Regions from separate parts of the Variovorax sp. YR634 genome, predicted to be linked through region 1. Evidence: riboswitches for the same ligand, from Rfam matches in the RefSeq annotation. Region 1 holds a riboswitch; the other holds the start of a gene.

The links. A riboswitch is a leader RNA that binds a small molecule or an ion and turns the genes downstream of it on or off. The one in region 1 is predicted to bind cobalamin.
Region 2: it holds a riboswitch for cobalamin, as region 1 does, so the genes downstream of both, BLV60_RS17255 (TonB-dependent receptor domain-containing protein) here and BLV60_RS07950 (TonB-dependent receptor) in region 1, are expected to answer to the same signal.

What each region holds. Positions count from the first base shown of each region.
Region 1 is NZ_FNOL01000003.1:269,260-280,895, reverse strand. It holds gene BLV60_RS07990 (tripartite tricarboxylate transporter substrate-binding protein) at 1-353, shown strand, start outside; gene BLV60_RS07985 (CinA family protein) at 358-879, opposite strand; gene BLV60_RS07980 (DJ-1/PfpI family protein) at 876-1,523, opposite strand; gene phbB (acetoacetyl-CoA reductase) at 1,728-2,465, shown strand; gene BLV60_RS07970 (dicarboxylate/amino acid:cation symporter) at 2,592-3,935, shown strand; gene ybaL (cation:proton antiporter domain-containing protein) at 4,017-5,726, shown strand; gene BLV60_RS07960 (hypothetical protein) at 5,750-6,154, opposite strand; gene BLV60_RS07955 (hypothetical protein) at 6,318-6,539, shown strand; cobalamin riboswitch at 6,618-6,917, shown strand; gene BLV60_RS07950 (TonB-dependent receptor) at 7,049-9,235, shown strand; gene BLV60_RS07945 (PepSY domain-containing protein) at 9,247-10,776, shown strand; gene BLV60_RS07940 (energy-coupling factor ABC transporter permease) at 10,823-11,500, shown strand; gene cobW (cobalamin biosynthesis protein CobW) at 11,583-11,636, shown strand, end outside.
Region 2 is NZ_FNOL01000009.1:102,925-114,560, forward strand. It holds gene BLV60_RS17200 (phenylacetaldoxime dehydratase family protein) at 1-522, opposite strand, end outside; gene BLV60_RS17205 (carbon-nitrogen hydrolase family protein) at 540-1,544, opposite strand; gene BLV60_RS17210 (AraC-like ligand-binding domain-containing protein) at 1,733-2,695, shown strand; gene BLV60_RS17215 (universal stress protein) at 2,702-3,127, opposite strand; gene BLV60_RS17220 (sulfite exporter TauE/SafE family protein) at 3,203-4,024, opposite strand; gene BLV60_RS17225 (cell division protein ZapA) at 4,330-4,662, opposite strand; gene BLV60_RS17230 (hypothetical protein) at 4,659-4,883, opposite strand; gene BLV60_RS17235 (flavin monoamine oxidase family protein) at 4,989-6,584, shown strand; gene BLV60_RS17240 (c-type cytochrome) at 6,610-7,032, shown strand; gene BLV60_RS17245 (RidA family protein) at 7,099-7,620, shown strand; gene BLV60_RS17250 (ClcB-like voltage-gated chloride channel protein) at 7,636-9,354, opposite strand; cobalamin riboswitch at 9,496-9,757, shown strand; gene BLV60_RS17255 (TonB-dependent receptor domain-containing protein) at 9,844-11,636, shown strand, end outside.

The sequences.
Region 1 (11,636 bases):
CGGTCATCAAGGACGGCAACCGCGTGAAGGTGTTCGGCGTGACCACGCCGCAGCGCCTGTCGAGCATGCCCAACATCCCGACGCTGGACGAGCAGGGCCTCAAGGGCTTCGACGTGCGGGTGTGGCACGGCATGTATGCGCCCAAGGGCACGCCGCCCGCCGTGATCGAGAAGCTCAACGTTGCCTTGCGCGCCGCGCTGCAGGACGACATGGTCAAGCACCGGCTTGCCGAACTCAGCTCGGAAATCGTGCCGCTGGACAAGCAGACGCCGGAAAGCCTGCGCACGCACCTCACGGCAGAGGCTGCGAAGTGGGGCAAGGTGATCCGCGCCGCGGGCGTGCAGGCGGATTGATTGTTCAGGCGGGCGGCGGCTCCGGCTGAGCCCGCAGCGTCTCGTCGAACAGAGCGAGCAGGTGCCGCGCGAACACGTCCATGTTCGCCGGCCGGTCGCTGTCGCCGGCCTCGATGGTGCGGCTCACCGTGACCGCGCCGACCACGGCGATGCACACGTGCCCCGGCGCATCGCCGTACGGGCTGCCTGACGGGCCGGCCGCGCCGCTTTCGGCGATGCCCCAGGTGGTGTGGTGGGTGTCGCGCATCCGGCCGGCGACGAGCAGGGCGTAGGGCTCGGTTTCGCCGCGCATGCCGGTCATGTCTTCCGCGGTCAGGCCCAGCAGCGCCCGGCCGGCGCGCCGCGAATAGACGACGGCGCCGCCGCGGAAGTAGGCCGATGCGCCCGGAATGGCGAGCAGCGCAGCCGACACGAGGCCGCCTGCGGAAGATTCGACGACAGAGACCGTCTGGCCCCGTGCGCGCAGTGTTTCGCCGATACGCGCGGCGAGCACCGGTAGCGGTTCGGGCAGGGCGGGTGCGGTCATGGCGCCTGGAAACGGGAGCCGGGCCGTTTCACGTACGCCGGCGCGCGCTCATGGCTCGCCGTGTCTCCGTAGATCGTGTCCGCCGGGTAGTACTCGGCCTGCAGCTGCACCCGGGCTGCGGCTTCCTCGCCCGCGGTATGGGCGATGAAGGCCAGCATCAGGTCGGTACCGGCCGATACCCCGGCCGATGTCCAGACGTTGCCGTCACGCACGAAGCGCTGCTCGACCACCTTCACGTCGCCCAGTGCGCGCAGGCGGTCCAGCGATCCCCAGTGCGTGGTCGCGGTCTTGCCCGAGAGCAGCCCGGCCGCGTGCAGCACGAAAGCGCCGGTGCACACCGACATCAGCGTCTGGCAGCCCGGTGCCTGGTCGGCCAGGAAGCGCGTCATGGCGGGGTTGTCGACCTCGCGGCGCGTGCCCATGCCGCCGGGCACGAGCAGGCAGTCGAGAGGCGGGCAATCGGCAAAGGACGCGTGCGGGTTGATGGACAGGCCCTTGGCGCAGACCACCGGTTCGCGCTTTTCGGCCACGATCAGGCAGTGCTCGGGACCGGCGGCCAGCTTGCTCCACATGGTGAGCATTTCCCAGGGGCCGACGAAGTCGAGTTCCTCGACGTCGGGGAAGACGATGATCCCGAAATTCATACTTTCGAACTCCTTGGGTGTTGCCGCTTGCACGGGCTTGCACAAGAACAGACAGTGCGAGGATAGAGGCTGGGCACGAAGGCCGCTCTTCGTGACAGCTGGTTGCAAGCTTGGCTCAGTGTTTTCCTCAGAGGACGCAGGCTTGAAACTCGCTAGAGTGAAGGCGGCCGTTCAGGCTTTTGCTACGTACACAAAGGAAATCTTATGAGCAAGAAAGTTGCATATGTCACCGGGGGCATGGGTGGCATCGGAACAGCCATCTGCCAGCGTCTGCACAAGGACGGGTTCACCGTGATCGCCGGTTGCGGCCCCACGCGCGACTACGCCAAGTGGCTGGCCGAACAGAAAGCCGAAGGCTTCGAGTTCCACGCGTCGGTCGGCAATGTCGGCGACTGGCAATCCACCGTCGAGGCCTTCTCTGCCGCCAAGGCAGCGCATGGCGCCATCGATGTGCTGGTCAACAACGCCGGCATCACGCGGGACCGCATGTTCCTGAAGATGACGCCCGAAGACTGGAGCGCGGTGATCGAGACCAACCTCAACAGCATGTTCAACGTCACCAAGCAGGTGGTGGGCGACATGGTCGAAAAGGGCTGGGGCCGCATCATCAACATCAGCTCGGTCAATGGCGCCAAGGGCCAGGCGGGCCAGACCAACTACTCGGCGGCCAAGGCCGGCATGCACGGCTTCACCATGGCGCTGGCGCAGGAACTGGCCAACAAGGGCGTGACGGTCAACACCGTGAGCCCGGGCTACATCGGCACCGACATGGTCAAGGCCATCCGCCAGGAAGTGCTCGACAAGATCGTGGCCACCATCCCGGTCAAGCGCCTGGGCGAGCCGAGCGAAATCGCCTCGATCATCGCGTGGCTCGCCACCGACGAAGGCGGCTACAGCACCGGGGCCGACTTCTCGGTCAACGGCGGCCTGCACATGCATTAAGCATGCTGACTTGCACCTGATCGACAAAACCCGCTTCGGCGGGTTTTTTCATTTGATCGATGCGGGTTCCACGGATAGAAAGCCGCCAACACGCGTCCTACAGTGTCCAACCCTCCGGAGGCAAAAATGGAAAACACAACAAGCACACCCGCCAGAAAGCTCCCGCTCTACCGTTCGCTCTACGTGCAGGTGATCACCGCGGTGATCATCGGCGTGCTGCTCGGCCACTTCTATCCCGCGGCCGGCGAGGCGATGAAGCCGCTGGGCGACGGCTTCATCAAGCTGATCAAGATGATCATCGCGCCGATCATCTTCTGCACGGTGGTGGTGGGCATCGCCGGCATGGAAGACATGAAGAAGGTCGGCAAGACCGGCGGCCTGGCGCTGCTGTACTTCGAGGTCGTCAGCAGCATCGCGCTCATCGTCGGGCTGGTGCTGGTCAACGTGCTCAAGCCCGGTGCGGGCATGAACGTCGACCCGGCCACTCTCGACACCAAGTCGATCGCCTCCTACACCGGTCCCGGCAAGATGACCGGCACGGTCGACTTCATCCTGAACATCATCCCCAACACGCTCGTCGACGCGTTCGCCAAGGGCGAGATCCTGCAGGTGCTGCTGATCGCTGTGCTGTTCGGCTTTGCGCTGCACCGCTTCGGCGGCCGCGGCACGCTGGTGTTCGACGTGATCGAGAAGGGCTCGCACGTGCTCTTCGGCATCGTCAACTACATCATGAAGCTGGCACCCATCGGTGCCTTCGGCGCGATGGCATTCACCATCGGCAAGTACGGCCTGGGCAGCCTGTTCTCGCTCGGCAAGCTGATGGGCACGTTCTACCTGACCTGCCTGCTGTTCATCTTCGTGGTGCTGGGGCTCATTGCAAGGTTCCACGGCTTCAGCATCTGGAAGTTCATCAAGTACATCAAGGAAGAACTGCTGATCGTGCTGGGCACCTCGTCGAGCGAGTCGGTGCTGCCGCGCATGATGGAGAAGATGGAGAACCTGGGCGCGAACAAGACCTGCGTGGGCCTCGTGATTCCCACGGGCTATTCGTTCAACCTCGACGGCACCTCGATCTACCTGACGATGGCGGCGGTGTTCATCGCCCAGGCGACCAACACGCCGATGACGCTCACGCAGGAGATCACGCTGCTGGCCGTGCTGCTGCTCACGTCGAAGGGTGCGGCGGGCGTCACCGGCAGCGGCTTCATCGTGCTGGCGGCCACGCTGTCGGCGGTGGGCCACGTGCCGGTGGCGGGGCTCGCGCTCATCCTGGGCATCGACCGCTTCATGTCGGAGGCGCGCGCGCTCACCAACCTGATCGGCAATGGCGTCGCCACCATCGTGGTTGCCAAGTGGACCAACGAGCTTGACGAGACGCGGCTGCAGGCGGGGCTCAACAACGAGACTTGGGTAGAGGCGCAAGAGCCTGAGACGTTGGATGCCGCTCGCACCAGCAAGATGGCCGGCTGATCTCTCGGCACGACAGCCGGGCCCCGGACAAGATGGCCGTGTGAAATAAAAGGGCAGACATCGTTCCTGCAAAATGGAGCGATGCCCCACAGCGTTTCCCTCATCAACACGATTGCCGCCGGCTTGGGGTTGGCGTTGGTGTTCGGATTCCTGGCAGCCAAGCTGCGGCTGCCCGCGCTGGTCGGCTACCTGTTGGCGGGCGTGATCATCGGGCCGTTCACACCGGGCTTCGTGGCCGACGCGGAAATCGCCGCCCAGCTTGCCGAAATCGGCGTCATGCTGCTGATGTTCGGCGTAGGCCTTCATTTTTCCCTCGACGACCTGCTGGCCGTACGCAAGATCGCACTGCCCGGCGCGATCGCGCAGATCGGCGTGGCCACGCTGCTCGGCGGTGGGCTGGCCCTGTGGTGGGGCTGGAGCCCCGGCGCGGCACTGGTGTTCGGGCTCGCGCTGTCGGTGGCGAGCACGGTCGTGCTGCTGCGCGCGCTCGAAAGCCTGGGCATCCTCGATTCATTTACGGGCCGCATCGCCGTCGGCTGGCTCGTGGTCGAAGACCTGGCGATGGTGCTGGTGCTCGTGCTGTTGCCGCCGCTGGCGGGCACGCTGGGCGGGCAGGGTGCGCAGCAGGCCGGGCCGGCCGATCCGCTGTGGCAGACGCTGGGCCTCACGCTGCTGCAGGTCGGCGGCTTCGTGGCGCTGATGCTGGTGGTGGGGCGGCGCGTGTTCCCGTGGATCCTCTGGCAGGTCACGCGGACCGGCTCGCGCGAGCTGTTCACGCTGTGCGTGGTGGCCGCTGCCGTGAGCATCGCTTTTGCCTCGGCGGCGCTGTTCGGCGTGTCGTTTGCGCTGGGCGCCTTCTTCGCCGGCATGGTGATGCGCGAGTCGCAGTTTGCCCACCGCGCCGCGCAAGAGTCGCTGCCGCTGCGCGACGCCTTCGCGGTGCTGTTCTTCGTGTCGGTCGGCATGCTGTTCGACCCGTCGGTGCTGATCGAGCGGCCGCTGCAGGTGTTGGCGGTGGTGCTGGTCATCGTGCTGGGCAAGTCGCTCGCGGCCTGCGCGCTGGTGCTGGTGTTCCGCTACCCGCTGGGCACGGCGCTCACGGTGAGCGCCAGCCTGGCGCAGATCGGCGAGTTCTCGTTCATCCTGGCCGGGCTGGGCGTGTCGCTGGGCCTGCTGCCGGTGGAGGGCCAGAGCCTGGTGCTGGCGGGTGCGCTGATTTCCATTGCCACCAACCCGTTGTGGTTCAGCCTGATCGGGCCGATGCAGAAGTGGCTCCATGCCCGTTCGTCCTTCGCGCGCGGGCTCGAATCGCGCGACGACCCGCTGGCCGAACTGCCCATGACCACCGAGGCCAAGTACCTCTCGCGGCAAGTGGTGCTGGTGGGCTACGGCCGCGTGGGGCGCCGCATTGCGGCCGAACTCGACGCGCACGACATTCCCTACGTGGTGGCCGAGCAGAACCGCGAGCTTGTCGAAAAGCTGCGCGAGGCCGGCACGCCGGCCGTGTGGGGCGACGCGGCCGACCCGGCGGTGCTGATCCAGGCGCACATCGCGCGCGCCCGCGTGCTGGTGGTGGCCACGCCCGACGCCATGAACGTGCGCCAGATGATGGAGACGGCGCGCACGCTCAACCCCACCATCCAGACCGTGATCCGCAGCCACAACGAGCAGGAGGCCCGGCTGCTCACGCAGGAAACCTCTGCCACCGTGTTCCTCGGCGAGCACGAACTCGCCCAGGCCATGGCCCGTGATGTAGTCCAGCGCGCCGTGTCGATGGCCGTGCCGGCTTGAAGACGCCTGCTTTCCTCTTCTTCTCAGAGGTCTTCGATGACCAGCGTGCGGTAGCGCTGGGCGATGGAATAGGGCACGGTGCGCACCAGTTCCATCAGGCGTTCGGCGGCAGCGCCGTCTCTTGTCCTCACCAGCAGGCCCGTGTGGCCGTCGCGCGCCAACTCGGTATAGGCGCGTACCGTCGCGGCGTCGGTGCCGGCGGAGGGCAGGGGGTTGTCGGATGTCTTCGCGGTCGGGGCGATTTCGGCCAGCACCGTTTGCGCGGGCAGCAGATAGACCTCGTCGCCACTCATGCCTTTTTCGATCAGGCGGTGGCCGATGCGGTCGGCGTCTTCCGCACTCGGAAACATCACCATCGAGTAGCCGGTCGGGTAAAAGGCCCCGCCGATGCTCGATCGCATGCCCGGTTCAAGAGTGAAATGCTTCATGCTGCCTCCTGTTCTTGGAAAGGCTTCTGAAAGGTCCCTGACTACAACATTAGGTCGCACCGGCACCGGGCTCTGTAGGAGAAACCCGAAAGCACTGTCAACCGCGTGCGTACCCCGCCCATTCAAAAAAGAACCGACAACCTTGTCAGCCACTCTTACCTCCATGCCCTCATCGAGAAACATCGCGCTCACCGTCCATGAACTGGAGGCGGGCGAGTTCTACTGGGTGCTGATGGAGGCGGTCGACGACACGCCTGGCGAGACCTCCCACGTCTATGTGCCGCTGGAGGCAGCCCACGATCCCTATGCCACCTATTCGAACGCGCTGGTGGCGGGCGTGGCCGTGATGCGGCGGCTGTTCGGACCCGACGGAAGGCCTGCCTGAGGCCCATCAGAGGCCTTCGGCGGAAGGCCTCTCCCTATAATCCCGCCGTTCTGGTGCGTTAATTCTTATTAATCCCGCCAGGCAACACGGTTCGAAGGTGCCCCGCACGCCATCTCATGGCCACGGGGTTAAACGGGAAGCAGGTGCGCCGCGTCGTTCATTCTTGATTGATTGACGCTGCAACTCCTGCGCTGCCCCCGCAACGGTCAGCGGATCTGGAAACCCTCATGCTTATGCCTCCCAGACGGCACGGGCAGCCACTGCGCTTCGGCGTGGGAAGGCGAGGGTTTCGGCCGCGGTGTGCATCCATTCATTGATTGATTGGCACGCCGCGGCGCTCCGCAAGCCCGGATACCGGCCTTCGCAACCGCCTTCGGACGCTGCGGGAGTGCGTGTCCGGGCCTGCCACCGCTTCGCGCTCGCGCGTACCGTCGCAGTCCCTTCGCCTCTTCCGCCGCGTCCTCTATCGGTCAGGAGCCTGCGGGGACGCGGGCCGGAGGAGAAGTCACATGGGTCATGCATCGCCAGCGCGCGATCGCACGGGCGCGCCGCTGCGTTGGACGCGCCTTTCGGGTCTTTCACTGGGTCTGGGGCTGGTTTTCGGGCCTTCCGCGGTCTTCGCGCAGTCGTCGGGTGAAGCAGCCAGCAGCAACAGCCAGAGCCTCAAGCCTGTGCAGGTCGAGGCCGAACGGCATACCCCGCTCGCCATCGACGAACCCTCGCACACCGGCAGCCGCCTCGGCCTCACGCCGCTGGAAACGCCGGCCAGCATCGAAGTGCTGACGGGCGATACCATCCGCGCACGCGGCGACGTCTCGGTGATCGATGCCGCCACCCGTGCCACCGGCATCACCGGCACGCCCGGCCCCGGCAACGGCGGCACCGCGATGGTGGCGCGCGGCTTCTCGGGCCACGGCTCGGTGATGCAGCTGTTCGACGGCACGCGCCTCTACGCAGGCGCGGGCACTGTCACCTTCCCGTTCGACACCTGGTCTGTCGACCGCATCGAGGTGCTGCGCGGCGCGGCCTCGGTGATGTACGGCGAGGGTGCCATCGGCGGCGCCATCAACGTGGTGCCCAAGAAGCCGACGCGCGGCCCGATCCAGAACGAGGCGCTGGTCACGGTGGGCTCCGACGCCACCCGCCAGGTGGCCTTTGGCAGCGGCGGGGCGATCAACGACAAGCTCTCCTACCGCTTCGACATCAGCCACCGCCAGACCGACGGCTTCATGCAGCGCGGGCAGGCCGAGAGCCTGGCCGTGGGCGCGGCCGTGCGGCTCGACGTGTCGCCGCAGCTGCAGTTCACGCTGTCGCACGACGAGGGCCGGCAGTCGCCGCAGCGCTACTTCGGCGTGCCGCTGATCGACGGCCGCCTGAGCAGCCAGACGCTGCGCCAGAACTACAACGTCGACGATTCGGAAATCAAGTACCGCGACAAGTGGACCCGGCTCGACGCCCAGTGGACGCCCAACAGCGCCGTCACCGTGCGCAACCAGCTCTACCGGCTGGAGAGCAAGCGCCACTGGCGCGACAGCGAGACCTACACCTACAACGCCACCACGCGGCGCGTGACGCGCGGCGACTACCTGGAAATCGGCCACGACCAGGAGCAGATCGGCAACCGCACCGACGCGACCTTCAAGCACAGCCTGTTCGGCCTGGCCAACCAGGTGCTGGTGGGCTTCGACGCGAATCACATCAACTTCCAGCACAGCAACGATTCACCGTACGGCGGGCGCTCGGTGGTCGACCCCTTCGCCTTCAACCCCGGCTACTACGTGTCGCCCGTGGCCTACACGCCGCGCTACCGGACCAAGACCGACACCTACGCCTTCTTCACCGAAGACAAGCTGGCCTTCAACGAGCAGTGGTCGGTGGTGGGCAGCCTGCGCTGGGACCATGCCAAGGTGGCGCGCGCCGACCTGCAGAACGCAGCCAACAACCTCGGCAAGACCTTCGAGTACGCCACCGGCCGCCTCGGCGTGGTGTATGCGCCCGATGTGTCGCAGTCGTTCTATGCGCAGGTGGCGCGCGCGGCCGACCCGCTGACCTCGCTCATCTCCACCTCGGCCACGCAGGTGCCGTTCGAGCTCAGCACCGGCCGGCAGGTCGAGGTTGGCTACAAGCGCCAGCTGGCCGACAACCGCGGGGCCTGGACCGTGGCGGCCTATCGCATCGAGAAGACCAAGCTGCTCTCGCGCGACGCGACCGATCCGACCACCACCCAGCAGATCGGCAAGCAGTCGTCCGAAGGCATCGAGGCCACGCTCGACCTGGCGCTCACCTCGACGCTGCGGCTCGAAGCCAACGTGGCCAAGCTGCGCGCGCGCTATGACGACTTCAACGAAGTCGTCAGCGGGCGCCTCGTCTCGCGCGCGGGCAACACGCCCACTGGCGTGCCCGAAGAGGCCGCGAATCTCTGGCTCAACTGGCGCTTCCTGCCGCAGTGGGAGGCCGATTTCGGCGTGCGCTACGTCGGACCACGCCAGGTCGATACGGCCAACTCGCGCAAGATCGGCTCCTACACGGTGGCCGATGCGGGCGTGAGCTGGCAGGCGAATCCTTCGCTGAAGCTTGCGCTGCGCGCCTACAACCTGGCCGACCGCCGCTACGCGGTGTCGTTCTCGAACGGCGGCAACCAGTGGTTGCTGGGCCGCCCGCGTTCGTTCGAGCTGTCGGCTCTGGTCAACTTCTGAGCGGCGCTCCCATGACTTCCGCATGGCGCCGCGCCTGGCCGATCATCCGGCACTGGCTCTACTGGACGCACCGGTGGCTGGGCATTGGCGGCTGCCTGCTGTTCGTCATGTGGTTCGTCTCGGGCGTCGTGATGATGTACGTGGGGTATCCCAACCTCACGGACGAAGAGCGGCTTGCGGGGCTGGCGCCGCTGCGTTTCGAGCAGGCGGCGGTGTCGCCAACCGCTGCACTCGACGCGCTGCCGCAGGCGGCCCGCGTGCAGCCGCGGCGCATGGTGCTGGAGATGCAGGGCGGCATCAACGCCGAGCCCGTATGGCGCATCGTCGATGCGAGCGGAGGCCGGCACACGGTCTCGGCGCGCGACGGCCATGTGCCCGGCCCGGTCGATGCCGCGCAGGCCGAAACCATCGCACGGGCCTTCTCGGGCCATGCGAGTGCGCACTGGGCCGAGACGCTGGAGCGCGACCAGTGGACCGTGCCGCAGGGCCTGAACCCGCTGCGCCCGCTGCACCGCATCGAAGTCGGCGACGCGGCCGGCACGGAGCTGTACGTGTCTTCGCGCAACGGCGAAGTGGTGCGCGACACCACACGCTCGGAGCGCTTCTGGAACTGGCTGGGCTCCGTGCCGCACTGGATCTACTTCACGCCACTGCGCGCCGATCCGCCGCTGTGGCACGACGTGGTGGTGTGGCTGTCGGCGGCATGCATCGTTTCGGCCGTGACGGGCATCGTCATCGGCATCCTGCGGGTGCGCCTGCGGCGCAGGTTCCGCAATGGCGCGGTCACGCCGTACAACGGATGGATGGCCTGGCACCACATCGCGGGGCTGATCGGCGGCTTCTTCGTGCTGACGTGGATCATCAGCGGCTGGCTGTCGATGAACCCCAATGGCTGGTTCCAGCGCGGGCCGGGCGACGCGGCTGCGATGGCGCGCTACACGGGTGCCGGTAAGTCGCCGTTCCCCTGGCCGCCAGCGGTGTTGCCGCCAGGCGAGGGCGAGGCCGCACCGCGCGAGGCCGTGCTGCTGTGGTTCGACGGCAAGCCGCTGCTGCACCTGCGCGACGCGAAGGCGCGCGTGCGGGTGGTCGATGCGGCCACCGGCAGCCCCGCCGTCATCGGCAAGAGCGACATCCTGCGCGCCGCCGCCCGCCTGCGGCCCGGCGCCATCACCCAGGCCACGCTGCAGACCCGCGAAGACTTCCACTGGTACGGCCACCACCGCGAGCGCACCGTGCCCGTGTGGCGGCTGCAGTTCGACGACCCCGCGCACAGCTGGATCTACATCGACCCGGCCAGCGGGCAGGTCGCCGGCAGCAACGACAGCAATTCGAGGCTGCGACGCTGGCTCTTCAATGCGGCGCACAGCCTCGACTTTCCCTGGCTCATCCAGTACCGGCCGGCCTGGGATCTCGTGGTGTGGCTGCTTTCCATCGTCGGCACCGTGGCCTCGGCCAGCGGCGTCGTGATCGGCTGGCGACGGCTGCGGCGCAAGCCTCGACCATTGGCCATATCGAAGGGGCTTGCGCAAGCAGGCCCATGAACCAACAATCAACTTTCGCACTGCGGTGCATTTCAGGAGGTGCTCGATGCACATCGAACCAGGTCTCGTCGACGGATCCAAGATCTTCCTCAGCTACGCCACGGCGGCAGCTGCTCTCGCCTACACAGGCAAGGTGGCCTTCGATACGGCCGTGAAGGACGGCCTTGCCGCCCTGGCGCTGCGCTCGGCCATTGCCATTGCGCTGGTGTTCTGCTTCTTCGAGGTGTTGCCGCATCACCCGGTGGGCGTGTCCGAGGTGCACCTGATTCTGGGCACGACCCTGCTGCTGGTGTTCGGCCTGGCGCCTGCGGCCATTGGCCTGGCGGGCGGGTTGCTCATCCAGGGCCTGTTCTTCGAGCCGCAGGATGTGCCGCAGTTCGGCATGAACGTCACCACCTTGCTGGTGCCCTTGTTCGCAGCGGCCGCGCTGGCACGTCGGATCATTCCCCAGAACCTGGCCTACGTGGACATCAGCTACCAGCAGGCATTCAAGCTGTCGGTGGCCTACCAGGGCGGCATCGTGGTCTGGGTCGGCTTCTGGGCGCTCTACGGACGCGGCACCGGGCTCGAGAACCTGAGCCAGATCGCCAGCTTCGGCGCTGCCTACATGACAGTCGTGCTTGTCGAGCCGCTGGTCGACCTGGGTGTGTTGGCCGCCGCAAAGGCCTGGCGTCGTCTGCAGGGCACGGCCTTCGTCGAGCGCCGCCTGTACAGCGCCATCTGATTCAACCAATGCATCGCCGCGCTCACGAGGTGCTGCCTCGGGGAGCGGCACGGGCGCTTGCGCGCCTGAAAGAACATCTCCCATGACACAAGCAAGCAACGCCAAGATCCCCGTCACCATCGTCACGGGCTTCCTC
Region 2 (11,636 bases), on a different contig from region 1:
CGAACCCCAGTAGCCGTGCTCCTGCAGTTCGCCGCTGACCTCGCCCATGACCACGCCGACGCCCTCGAAGCGGTCGGGTGTGTTGAACATCGTCTCGAAGTGCTCGACGCGCGGCGACGCGATCTCGCGGAAGTAGCCGAGGCCTTCGTTGAGCCGCTCGTCGGAGCGCCACCAGGCATCGATTGCGGGCGTGGCGCACCAGCGTGCGTAGGCCGCGGCGTCGCTCCAGTAGGCGATGGCGATCATGTTGTCGAAGCCCTCGGCATCGACGTAGTGCGTCAGGTCATGGTGGCCTGGGCCGTCGGGCAGGGCGAAGTCGCGGGCGATCTTCATCAGCGCGGCGCAGGCGCGGCCCTGCATTTCGGGGCCGCGCGATTGCACGCCGAAGTAGCCCATCACGACCTGCTTCACCGATGTTGGCGCACGGGCCGACCACACGGGGTAGGGCGGCGTGTAGTCGTCTTCCACGCGGCGGTGCCGCGTGCGAGGGCACTTCAGATGCTCGGCAATGGCGGATTCCATGGCGTGCCTCCTTGGGTTCAGGCCGCGACCGGCTCGGGCACGCTGCTCTCAGGCTCGGGCGTGTGCTGCACCACCACGGGTTCGCGGCGCGTCTTGTTGAGCAGCAACTGGGTGACGTCAGGCCGCGAGTAGTGGCCGCTGGGATCGGCCGCCGCCTTGGCGAGCGAGATCATGCCGAGGTCGATGTCGGCGATGACCAGACCCTCTTCGTCTTCCGCCAGCGGCGTGCCCAGGGGTGAACCGTCGGGCGCGTAGATGCGTGCAAAGCCGCCGCCAGTGCGCAGCATCTGCTGCTTGCCCGCGTCGGTGCACATCAGCTCGCTCATGGCCTTCGACACGGTGGCGCAGGGCGCGACCACGAAGCACTGGCCCTCGGCCGCATACACCTGACTCGCGGCGTTGTTGACCTCGGGGCCCAGCGCGTAGGCCGCGCCGCGGTACAGCGAAAAGCTCGGCCATGCGCCGCAGTGGATCTGCTCGTTCTGCGAATACATCGCGTACTTGCTCAGCGGCTGCAGGTGCTCCCAGCACGAGAGCGAGCCGATGTTGCCCAGCGCCGTCTCGACCACGGCGAGGTCTGAGCCGTCGCCTTCGCCGAACACCGTGCGTTCTACGTGCGTGGGCTTGAGCTTGCGCCGCGTCTGCGCCGTGTTGCCCTGGTCGTCGATGAGCGCCTGCGCAATGTAGAGGCTGCCCGCCGCCTTCTCGCTGTAGCCAAGCGACACCCAGATCTTGAGCTTGCGCGCTGCCTCCCTGATGCGGTCGAACTCGGCCGAGCCTACGACCAGCGAGTTGTCGTGATAGCGCTGCACGAACTGCATGCCCCAGGCCGGCGAATCGAGCCAGATCCACCATGGGTAGCCGGGCACCCAGGTTTCGGGAAAGGCGACGAGCTGCACGCCCTGTTTCGCGGCCTGTGCCATCAGGTCGATGGTCTTGTCGATGGTGCCGTCGAGATCGAGGAACACGGGGGCGGCCTGCACGGCGGCAACGCGCAGCTTGGGGTGGACGGTGGTCGGCATGGTGGTTCTCCAGATGCAATGAAAGTAACGAGGCGTCTTCCGCACCTACAGCGCACCGGGTTTGCGCTGTGGCATGCGGGTTGCTTGAAGCGTAAATTCGCGCCGCCGGAACGCCTTGACCCGGATTGGCGGCGTTCTTGTTCCAGCGTTGCATGCCCTTGTTGCCAAGGCTTTCCGAGGACCCCCCGATGACCCAGTTGCTCAGCACCGACGCCGTCCCGCGGGACCAGCGGCTTGCCTACTGGACCGACATGATCTGCAACGTCTACGTGCAACTGGGCTGCGATCCCGTGCGCGAAGGCGATACCTGCGATTTCGAAGGCAGCATCCGCCAGCACGCGCTGCCCGGGCTCGACGTGTCGGTCGTCACCTCGGGCCCGCAGAAGGTGATGCGAACGCCGGGGCACATCTCGCACTCCAGCGACGACTACTTTCTCGTGAGCATCCAGGCGCGCGGCCGTGGCGTGGTGCGGCAGGACGGCCGCGACGCCGTGCTCGCGGCCGGCGACTTCGCGCTGTACGACAGCACGCGGCCTTATCAGCTGCTGTTCGACGAGTCCTTCGAGCAGATCGTGCTCAAGCTGCCCGGCGAACGCCTGCGCAGCGAACTGCGCGACACTGAGGCGCTGACGGCCACCACGGTGTCGGGGCGCGCGGGCGCGGGGCACCTGCTGCTGGGCATGATCCACACGCTGCGCGAAGACATCGATACGCTGCAGCCCGCGTCGGCGCTTGCGGTGGCCAACGGCGTTCAGAACATCCTGGTGGCGGGACTGCAGACGCTGCCTGCGGCGAGTGCGCCGTCGCTCAGCAATCTCACGGCGTATCACCTCGCGCGCGTGAAGCGGCTCATCGACGAACAGCTGGCCGACCCGTCGCTGTCGGTGGGCACGCTGGCGGCGGGGCTGGGCGTGTCGGTGAGTCACATCCACCGCGTGTTCAGGAGCGAGCCGCTGACGCCATCGCAGTACATCTGGGAGCGCAGGCTGGAGGCGTGCAGCCGCGACCTGCTGGAGCCGCGCCTCGCGGGCCGGCCGGTGGCCGAGATTGCCTATGGCCGCGGCTTCAACGACGCGGCGCATTTCAGCCGCGCGTTCCGCGAGCGCTTCGGCTGCTCGCCGCGCGAATGGCGGCAGCAGCGCATACAGTAAGAAGGGCTACTGGACCAGCATCACCGTCGTGTTGGTTTCGGCGACCACCTTGGTGGCGACCGAGCCCATCAGTGCGCGACCGAAGATGCCGTGGCCATGGGTGCCGAGCACGATCAGCCCAGCTTGTGCCGCCGCGGCCGACTTGAGGATTTCCTCGGCCACATGGCCGTGGCGCGAGTCGATCGTGTAGTTGCTCACGCCGCTCTCGGCGAACAGCGCCTTCACCGGGTCGAGCACCTTGGCATTTTCCTCGGCGTAGTAATCCGTCACCAATTCTTTGCTCAGGTGGCGTGCGACATGGCCCGAGATGCCGGTGCACACGTGCACCACCACCAGTTGGTGCCCGTCCACGAACATGGCGCGATTGGCAAGCAGGTAGTCGAGCGCCTTGCGGGTGTAGGCGCTGCCATCGACGGCGATGAGGATTTTCATGAAACCCTTATACGGCGCGGCTTCGCGCACCGCAACGGGGCGTACCTCAGGCCCGAAGGGCTTTGCCCGGCAGGATCAGCCGTGCAGGCCCTTCCAGAGCATGTAGGCCGCGAGCAGGTAAAGGATGCTCGCGAACACGCGCTTGAGCTTCTTGACCGGCAGGCTGTGCGCTGCCTTCGCGCCCAGCGGTGCGGTGAACACGCTGCACAGCGCGATCACGGCCAGCGCGGGCAGCCAGATGTAGCCGAAGGAGCCAGCCGGCAGGCCTTGCACCGACTGGCCGCTGACCGCATAGCCGAGCACGTTCGCCACCGCGATCGGAAAGCCCAGCGCCGCGCTGGTGGCCACCGCGTTGTGAATGGACACGTTGCACCACGTCATGAACGGCACGCTGATGAAGCCACCGCCCGCGCCCACGAGGCCCGAGATGAAGCCGATCGCGCCGCCCGCCGCGAGCTGGCCGCCCGTGCCCGGCATCTGCCGCGTGGGCGCGGGCTTCTTGTCGAGGAACATCTGCGTGGCCGAGAAGCCCACGAACAGCGCGAAGAAGATGGCCAGCGCCGTGCCCTTGAGCAGCGAGAACACGCCCAGGCTGCCAGCAAGGCTGCCGATGACGATGCCGGGTGCGAGCCGCCGCACGATGTCCCAGCGCACGGCGCCGCGCCGGTGGTGCGCGCGCACGCTGGACACCGAGGTGAAGATGATCGTCGCCATCGAGGTGGCGATTGCCATCTTCACCGCGAGGTCGGCCGGCACGCCGCGATGGCCCATGATGATCGTGATGAACGGCACCATCAGCATGCCGCCGCCGATGCCCAGCAGGCCCGCGAGAAAACCGGTGCCGAGGCCGAGAGCGGCGAGTTCGGCGATCAGGAGGGGGTCGAGCAGGGCAGCGATATTCACGGGAAAGTCACGCAAGAGAAGTGAGGGGTTGGAAAAAGCAACGGCCCCGAGCAGTGGATGCAGGGGGCCGTGGCAGGAAAAGGTGTCTGCAGGTGATGTGCCGGACCCGCATCCTGAACCAGGGTTCAGGTGGGCGAGGGCAGCAGGACTTCGGGTTCATCTGACGCGAGATGATCACGCCCGTCGAGCGATGTACCAAGCCCGGCTCCGGAGAGCATTGGAACAAGGAAATATTAAGCCCGACACAGTCTGCAGACGGACTGGATTTTACGCCTCGTCCGTCTTCGTGCCAGCCTTATTCAGAGTAAATGTCCATCGCCAGCCAGGGCCTGATCGAGTTTCTGGATGAGCTGCGTGGCCTTCGCGTCGGTTTCGACGCTGTCTGCAGCCGAAGTGGCAACTGATGCCGCGGGCGCTGCGACAACAGCGGCCTGCTGCGCGGCGAGGTCGAACGCCAGGTTCAGCGAAGCCAGCACCGCGATGCGGTCGCGGGCCTTGACTTTTCCGGCATCGCGGATCTTGCACATGGCTGCGTCCACGCGTTCGACGGCTTCGCGCAGCTGCGCCTCGCCGCCATCGGGACAGCCGAGCAGATAGCTCTGGCCCATGATCTGTACTTCAATCTGCTTCATGCGGGGGAATCTTCGGAGGGTGGTTCAGCCGGCAACCGTTCGAGCAGGGCATCGAGGCGCGTACGTGCCGCAACGAGCCGCGACTTCAGGGCGTCGCGTTCGCGCGTGAGCGCATCGACCTGCTCCTGCAGCAGCGCATTGGTGCGTTGCACCTCTTCGTGACGCACAAGCAGTCGTTCAACACGCTCGGCGATCTGATCGATAGGGCTGGAGGCGGGCATGGTTGGCGATTGTAGTTTCCCAAGGAAGCGGCCCCCAGGCGGTGCCTGGGCGTGGCATGGATTCTGCTGCCTTCCAGTTGCCTTTCAAACTCCAATAGCCAGTCAATGACCACGAAGAACAACACTTTATTCAGTCGGCGCGACCTGCTTACGCTCATCGGCAAGACCGCAGGGGGCGGCGCGATGTACCAGGCGATGACCTCGCTGGGCTTTGCCGCCGAATCCAACTACAGCGGACCACCGAAGCTCGATGGCGCAAAGAAGGGTGCGTCGGTGCTGGTTCTTGGCGCAGGCCTGGCCGGCATGGCCGCCGCGCTCGAACTGCGCAACGCAGGCTACTCGGTCAAGGTCCTCGAGTTCAGCAATCGCGCGGGCGGCCGGTGCTGGACGCTGCGCGGCGGCGACACCTTCACCGAGCTGGGTGGCGCCGTGCAGCAATGCGGCTTCGCCAAGGGCGAGTACTTCAATCCGGGGCCGTGGCGCATTCCCTATCACCACCATGCGGTGCTGGGCTACTGCAAGCGGCTGGGCGTGGCGCTGGAGCCTTTCATCCAGGTCAACTACAACGCGCTGGTGCATTCGAGCAAGGCCTACGGCGGCAAGCCGCAGCGCTACCGCCACGTGCAGGCCGACTACCAGGGCTACGTCGCCGAGCTGCTCGGCAAGGCCACGACGCAAGGCAACCTCGATGCGGCGCTGACGAAGGAAGACAAGGAGAAACTGCTCGAAGGCCTGCGCCGCTGGGGCGCGCTCGACACGCAGTTCCGCTATCTCGAAGGCACCGTCAGCAGCGACCGCCGCGGCTATGAAGTCGATGCGGGCGGCGGCCTCATGCCGTTGGCCAAACCGTCGAAGCCGCTCGACATGAGCGAGCTGCTGCAATCGAATCTTTGGCGTTACATCGCCAGCGGGCAAGACTACGAATTCCAGAGCGCGATCTTCCAGCCCGTGGGCGGCATGGACATGATCGCCAAGGCCTTCCAGAAAGAAGTGGGCAGCCTGATCCGCTACGGCGCCAAGGTCACGAAGATCGAGCAGAACGACCGCGGCGTGACGGTCACCTACACCGATGCATCAAAGGGCGGCGCGGTCACGCAGGCCAAGGCCGACTGGTGCCTGTGCACCATTCCGCTGTCGGTGCTCAGCCAGATCGACATCCAGGTGGGCTCGGCAATGCAGGAGGCCATCAACGCCGTGCCTTACGGCGCTTCGGTGAAGGTGGGCCTGCAGTTCAAGCGCCGCTTCTGGGAAGAAGACGAGCACATCTACGGCGGCATCAGCTACACAGACCTGCCGATCTCGCGCATTTCGTATCCCTCGACGCGCTATGGCGCCAAGGGCAAGTCGGTGGTGCTGGGCGCCTACGTGTTCGACGGCCCGAACTCCTACGAATTCACCGCCATGGCGCCCGAGGAGCGCGTGCGCCGCGCGGTCGAGTTCGGCACGCAGCTGCATCCGCAGTACGCGAGCGAATTCGACAACGGCATTTCCGTGGGCTGGCACCGCGTGCCCGGCACGCACGGCTGCTACGGCATATGGACCGACGAGACGCGCCAGAAGCACTACAAGAACCTGTGCCAGGTCGATGGCCGCATCGCGCTGGCTGGCGAGCACGCTTCCTACATTCCGGCCTGGCAGGAGGGCGCACTGCTCTCGTCGCTCGACGCCATCCAGCGGCTGCATGCCCGCGCCGTTGCGTGAAAGCCGAGTGAAGGACACACCCACCATGAACAACAACATCACGACCTTCAAGCGCGCGTTGCTCGGCCTTTCGCTGGGCGCGCTGGCCTCGGTGGCCGGCCAGGCCGCTTTCGCGCAGTCGCCGGAGCCCGTCTTTTCCGTCGGCCCCCGATTCCAGGAGAGCTCGGGCGAGGCGATCTACCGCGCGACCTGCCAGGGCTGCCACATGGCGCAGGGGCAAGGGGCGAAGGGCGCAGGCGCCTATCCGGCGCTCGCCTCGAACCCGCGCCTCGCGAGCCCGGAATATCCGCTCTACGTGGTGATCAATGGGCAGAAGGGCATGCCCGCCTTTGGCAAGATGCTGAGCGACGAGCAGATCGCTTCCGTGGTCGGCTATGCGCGCACCCATTTCGGCAACCAATATCCTGACGCCATTGCGGCGGAGAGCGTCAAGAAGCTGCGGCCTTGATCGGCCTTCTTCTTTCGATACCTGGCAGATCCTTTCTTCATCCATCCCAGCAGAGAGACAACACGCATGACCATGACCTCCATCACGAAGAAGCTGGCGCTCGTCGCCGCACTGCTCGCAGCCGGCACCGGCGCCGCCCATGCGGCCGATGAAATCATTCGCCACCGCATTCCGAATTCCACCTTCCCGATCTCGGCAGCGGTGGAGGTGCCGTCCTCGTTCACCAACGTCTACCTCTCGGGCCAGGTGCCGCCGCTGCAGGACGCGACCGCGCCCAAGAACAGCGCGGCGGCCTATGGCGGCGACACCAAGGGCCAGACCGTCGGCGTGCTCAAGGCCATCGAGAAGAGCCTCACAGGCCTGGGCCTGACGATGGGCGACGTGGTGAAGATGCAGGTGTTTCTCGTCGGCGATCCGGCCAAGGACAACAAGATGGATTTCGCCGGCTTCATGGAGGGCTACACCCAGTTCTTCGGCACCACCGCCCAGCCCCGGCTGCCGGTGCGCTCGGCGATGCAGGTAGCGGCGCTCGCCAACCCGGCCTACCTGGTCGAGATCGAGGTGATGGCGGTGCGTCCCGCCAAGTAGAAAAGCAGTGCTGCGCTACTCGCTCAGCCGCACGTAGGTGGCGAGCAGCGCGCTCTTGGCAACAATCCCGAGCAGCACAGGGTTGCCGGCGCTCTCGATCACGGGCAGCCGTTCGCCCAGGTGATCGAGAAAACGCTGCAGCGCCTCGCCCAGCCCGGTGTCGGCGGTGAGCGGCTGGATGGCCTGCGAGAGCAGGGCGCCCGCGGTCGTTTCCGCTGGCGCCGTGCCGAGCGCCGAAAGCGGAACCACGCCGAGGTAGCGGTTGCCTGCATCCACCACGTACAGGTACTTCACCGGGTGCTGTAGGAAGAGCTTGCTCATGGCCTCGCGGTCCGCCTCCGGGCCCACCACCGTTTCGGCCGGCTGCACCAGGTCGCGCATGTGCAGCCCGCGCAGGCGCATCTGCGTGTCGCGCTGCTCGTTGCGGTGCAGGGTGATCTCGTACATCGAGCCGGCATTGGCCGAGCGCGCGACGAAATACGCGATGACGCTCGCCGCCATCAGCGGCAGCATGACCTGGTAGCTGAGCGTCATCTCGAAGATCATCAGGATGGCCATCAGCGGCGCCTGCGTGGCGCCCGCCAGGAATGCGCCCATGCCGACGATGGCATAGGCGAACGGCGCCGAGGTGGCCGCCGGCCACAGCGCCTGCGCGCCAAGGCCGAACAGCGCACCGACCATGCAGCCGAAGAACAGCGCCGGCGTGAACACACCGCCCACCGCGCCCGAGCCGGCCGTGGCCATCGTGGCGACCGCCTTGGCGACCAGCACCATCGCGATCAGCGTCCACGGCCAGGGCGTGTGCAGCACTGAATTGACCACGCTGTAGCCGTTGCCCCAGACCTCGGGCATGGGCACCGACACCGCACCCATCACCAGCCCGCCCAACGCCAGCCGCCACGGCAACGCAACCGGCAAGCGGGAGAACAGCGCACGGCTGCCCTGCAGCGCGCGCAGGAAGCCGACCGCCGCAAAGCCCAGCAGCACGCCGAGCACGCAGAACAGCACGACCTCGGTGCCGTGGATCTCCGGGAACGCCGGCATCTTGTAAGGAGGCTGGTAGCCGGGCAGGGCGCGCATCGCGACGTTGGCGACCACCGAGGCAATGATGATCGGCCCCACGCTTTCCATCGCGATAGAGCCCAGCACGATCTCGGCGACGAAGAAGGCGCCGGCAATGGGTGCGTTGTAGGCGGCGGTCAGGCCGGCCGCCGCGCCGCAGGCCACCAGCAACCGCAGCCGCTCGACTGGAAAGCGGAACACCCGCCCCAGCAGAGACGACGCCAGCGCCGCCAGCTGCACCATCGAGCCCTCGCGCCCGATGGAACCACCGGTGCCGATGCTCACCAGCGACGAGGCGCTGCGCACCAGCGTCTGCGCCACCGGAATGCGCCCATTGCCGAGCACGATGGCTTCCATGTAGTCGGAGGCGGCGCTGCGCAAGGCGACGCGTTTCGCCAGCACCAGCAGGCCGCCGGCCACCAGTCCACCCAGCGTGGGGCAGGCGATGCGCGCCCACCAGGGTAGGTGCTTCGCCATTGCCACCAGCCCTTCGCCGGGACCGAGCACCAAGTGCTCGAAGTGATAGAGCGCCGCGCGGAAGAGTTCGGTCGCCAGCGTGCCGAGCAAACCGGCCACGATGGACCACAGCAGCATCGATTGCCAGCCCGAGACACCGAAGACACGCTGCAGCGCCGAACGAAGATTGAGAACTACCGAGGCGGGCCGCATCATGGGCTGGGATGTTAGCTGCGAGCGCCGCCCAGGCGGGAGCACCGAGGAACCGGCTTTGCCGGGCCTCAGGTGTTGCCCCCGGTAGGGGGAAGGAGAAGCGACACGAAGTGCGCGCAACCTGGGGGCGAGCCAAGTCACTGGCATAAAATCCCGCCCGTTGGTGCCTGCGGCGTGGTTCACGCGCCGCGGTTCAACGGGAAGCAGGAGTGGAAGCCCCCGACCTCATCAGGACGGAACAAGGCCGAAGCCGCCTGCGCTGCCCCCGCAACGGTCAAGCAGACGGCGCCGCAAGGCGCCAACCCCTTTCCATCGAAGCCACTGGGTGCCCTGAAACAGGCGCCTGGGAAGGCGGTGAGGGGCCGTTCTGCCAGCCCGGATACCGGCCAACAAGGCGGCTGCCGCATGCGTGATCTGTGCATGGGGCGGCCATGGCGCCCAGGCGCCGGCGGGGAGGCCGGCGAGGGGTATTGACGTTCGTTCGGCTCATTCATGATTTCCCACGTTTGCTTTTCTCGCGGCCGCGCTCCTGCGCGCCGTCTCCGCCATGCCTGCCTGCCGCTGGCGCTGGCTTCCGCCTTCGGTGGCCTGGCCCATGCACAAGACGCCCCCACGCTGGGCGAAACGGTGGTCACGGCCAACCGCACGCCGCAGGCGCTGTCGGACCTGGTGGGCGACGTGTCCATCATCGACCGCAAGACCATCGAGCGCAGCGGCGCGACCGGCGTGGCCGACGTGCTGGCGCGCCTGCCCGGCATCGAGATCTCGCGCAGCGGCGGCGTGGGCAACACCACCAGCCTGTTCATCCGCGGCGCTGAAACGCGCTTCACGGCCGTGTACCTCGACGGCGTGCGCATCGACTCGCAATCGACCGGCGGCGCCGGCTGGGAGGGCATTCCGCTCTCGCAGATCGACCGCATCGAAGTGCTGCGCGGCCCGGCCGCCGCGGTGTACGGCTCCGACGCCGTGGGCGGCGTGATCCAGCTCTTCACCAAGCGCGGCGAAGAGGGCGTGTCGCCTTACGCGGGCATCGGCTTCGGCAGCAAGGGCCTGCGCAAGATCGAAGGCGGCGTGAGCGGCAAGTCGGGCCTGTTCGACTATTCGTTCGGCGTGGCGCACGAGGAAAGCAAGGGCTACAACGTGCAGCCCGCAAGCAAGCGCAACGTGGTGAAAGACGGCTACACCAGCCCCGACCGCGACGGCTACAACAGCACCTCGGGCAACGTGAAGCTGGGCTTGCAGATCACGCCGGACCAGCGCCTGGAGGCCACGCTGCTCACCAGCGACATCAAGGCCGGCTACGACGCCACCGTCTCCTACAGGACCAAGCCGCCGATCCTGTTCCGCGACGACGTGTCGAACAACACGCTGCGTACCGCCGGCCTGACCTGGTCGGCCAAGTGGAACGACATCTACAGCACCCGCGTGCAGGTGACCGATTCGCAGTCGGTCTACAAGACGCAGCCTTCGTTCTACCGGACCGAAACCAACCTGCGCGGTTACCTGTTCCAGAACGAATTCCGCTTCGGCCCGCACCTGGTGACGGCCACCCTCGAGCGCCGCGAAGACGCGCTCGAAAACGCGCCCACCACCTCGTCGAAGCTGCTGTCGCGCGACCGCTCGCAGGATGCGATTTCGCTCGGCTACGGCTTCGTGCAGGGCCCGCATTCGCTGCAGCTGCATGTACGCCACGACAGGGACAGCGAGTTCGGCGGCAAGACGACTGGCAGCGCGGCTTATGGCTACGCCATCACCCCGTCGCTGCGCTTCACGGCCTCGGCCGGCACCGCCTTCCGCGTGCCCACGCTGTACCAGCGCTTCAGCGAATACGGCGTGTCCACGCTGCGGCCCGAAAGCAGCCAGAACGTCGAGCTGGGCATGAACTACGCCCAGGACGGCACCACCGCCGGCATCGTGGTGTATCGCAACCGCGTGCGCAACCTGATCAACTTCGTCGGCACCGCCACGGGCTGTGCCTCGACGTTCGGCTGCTACACCAACGTGAACCGTGCCACCCTGCAGGGCGCCACGCTGTCGGCCAGCCAGCGTCTGGGCGACGTCACGCTGCGCGCCTCGCTCGACGTGCAGGACCCGAAGGACGCCGACACCGGCAACCTGCTCGCACGCCGCTCCAAGCGCCATGGCACCCTGGGCGCCGACTGGCGCGTCGCCGGCTGGACGCTGGGCGCCGAGGTGCAGTCCTCGAGCAAGCGCTACGACGACGCGGCCAACACCATCAAGCTCGGTGGCTACACCGTGCTGAACCTGTCGGCCAGCACGCAGAT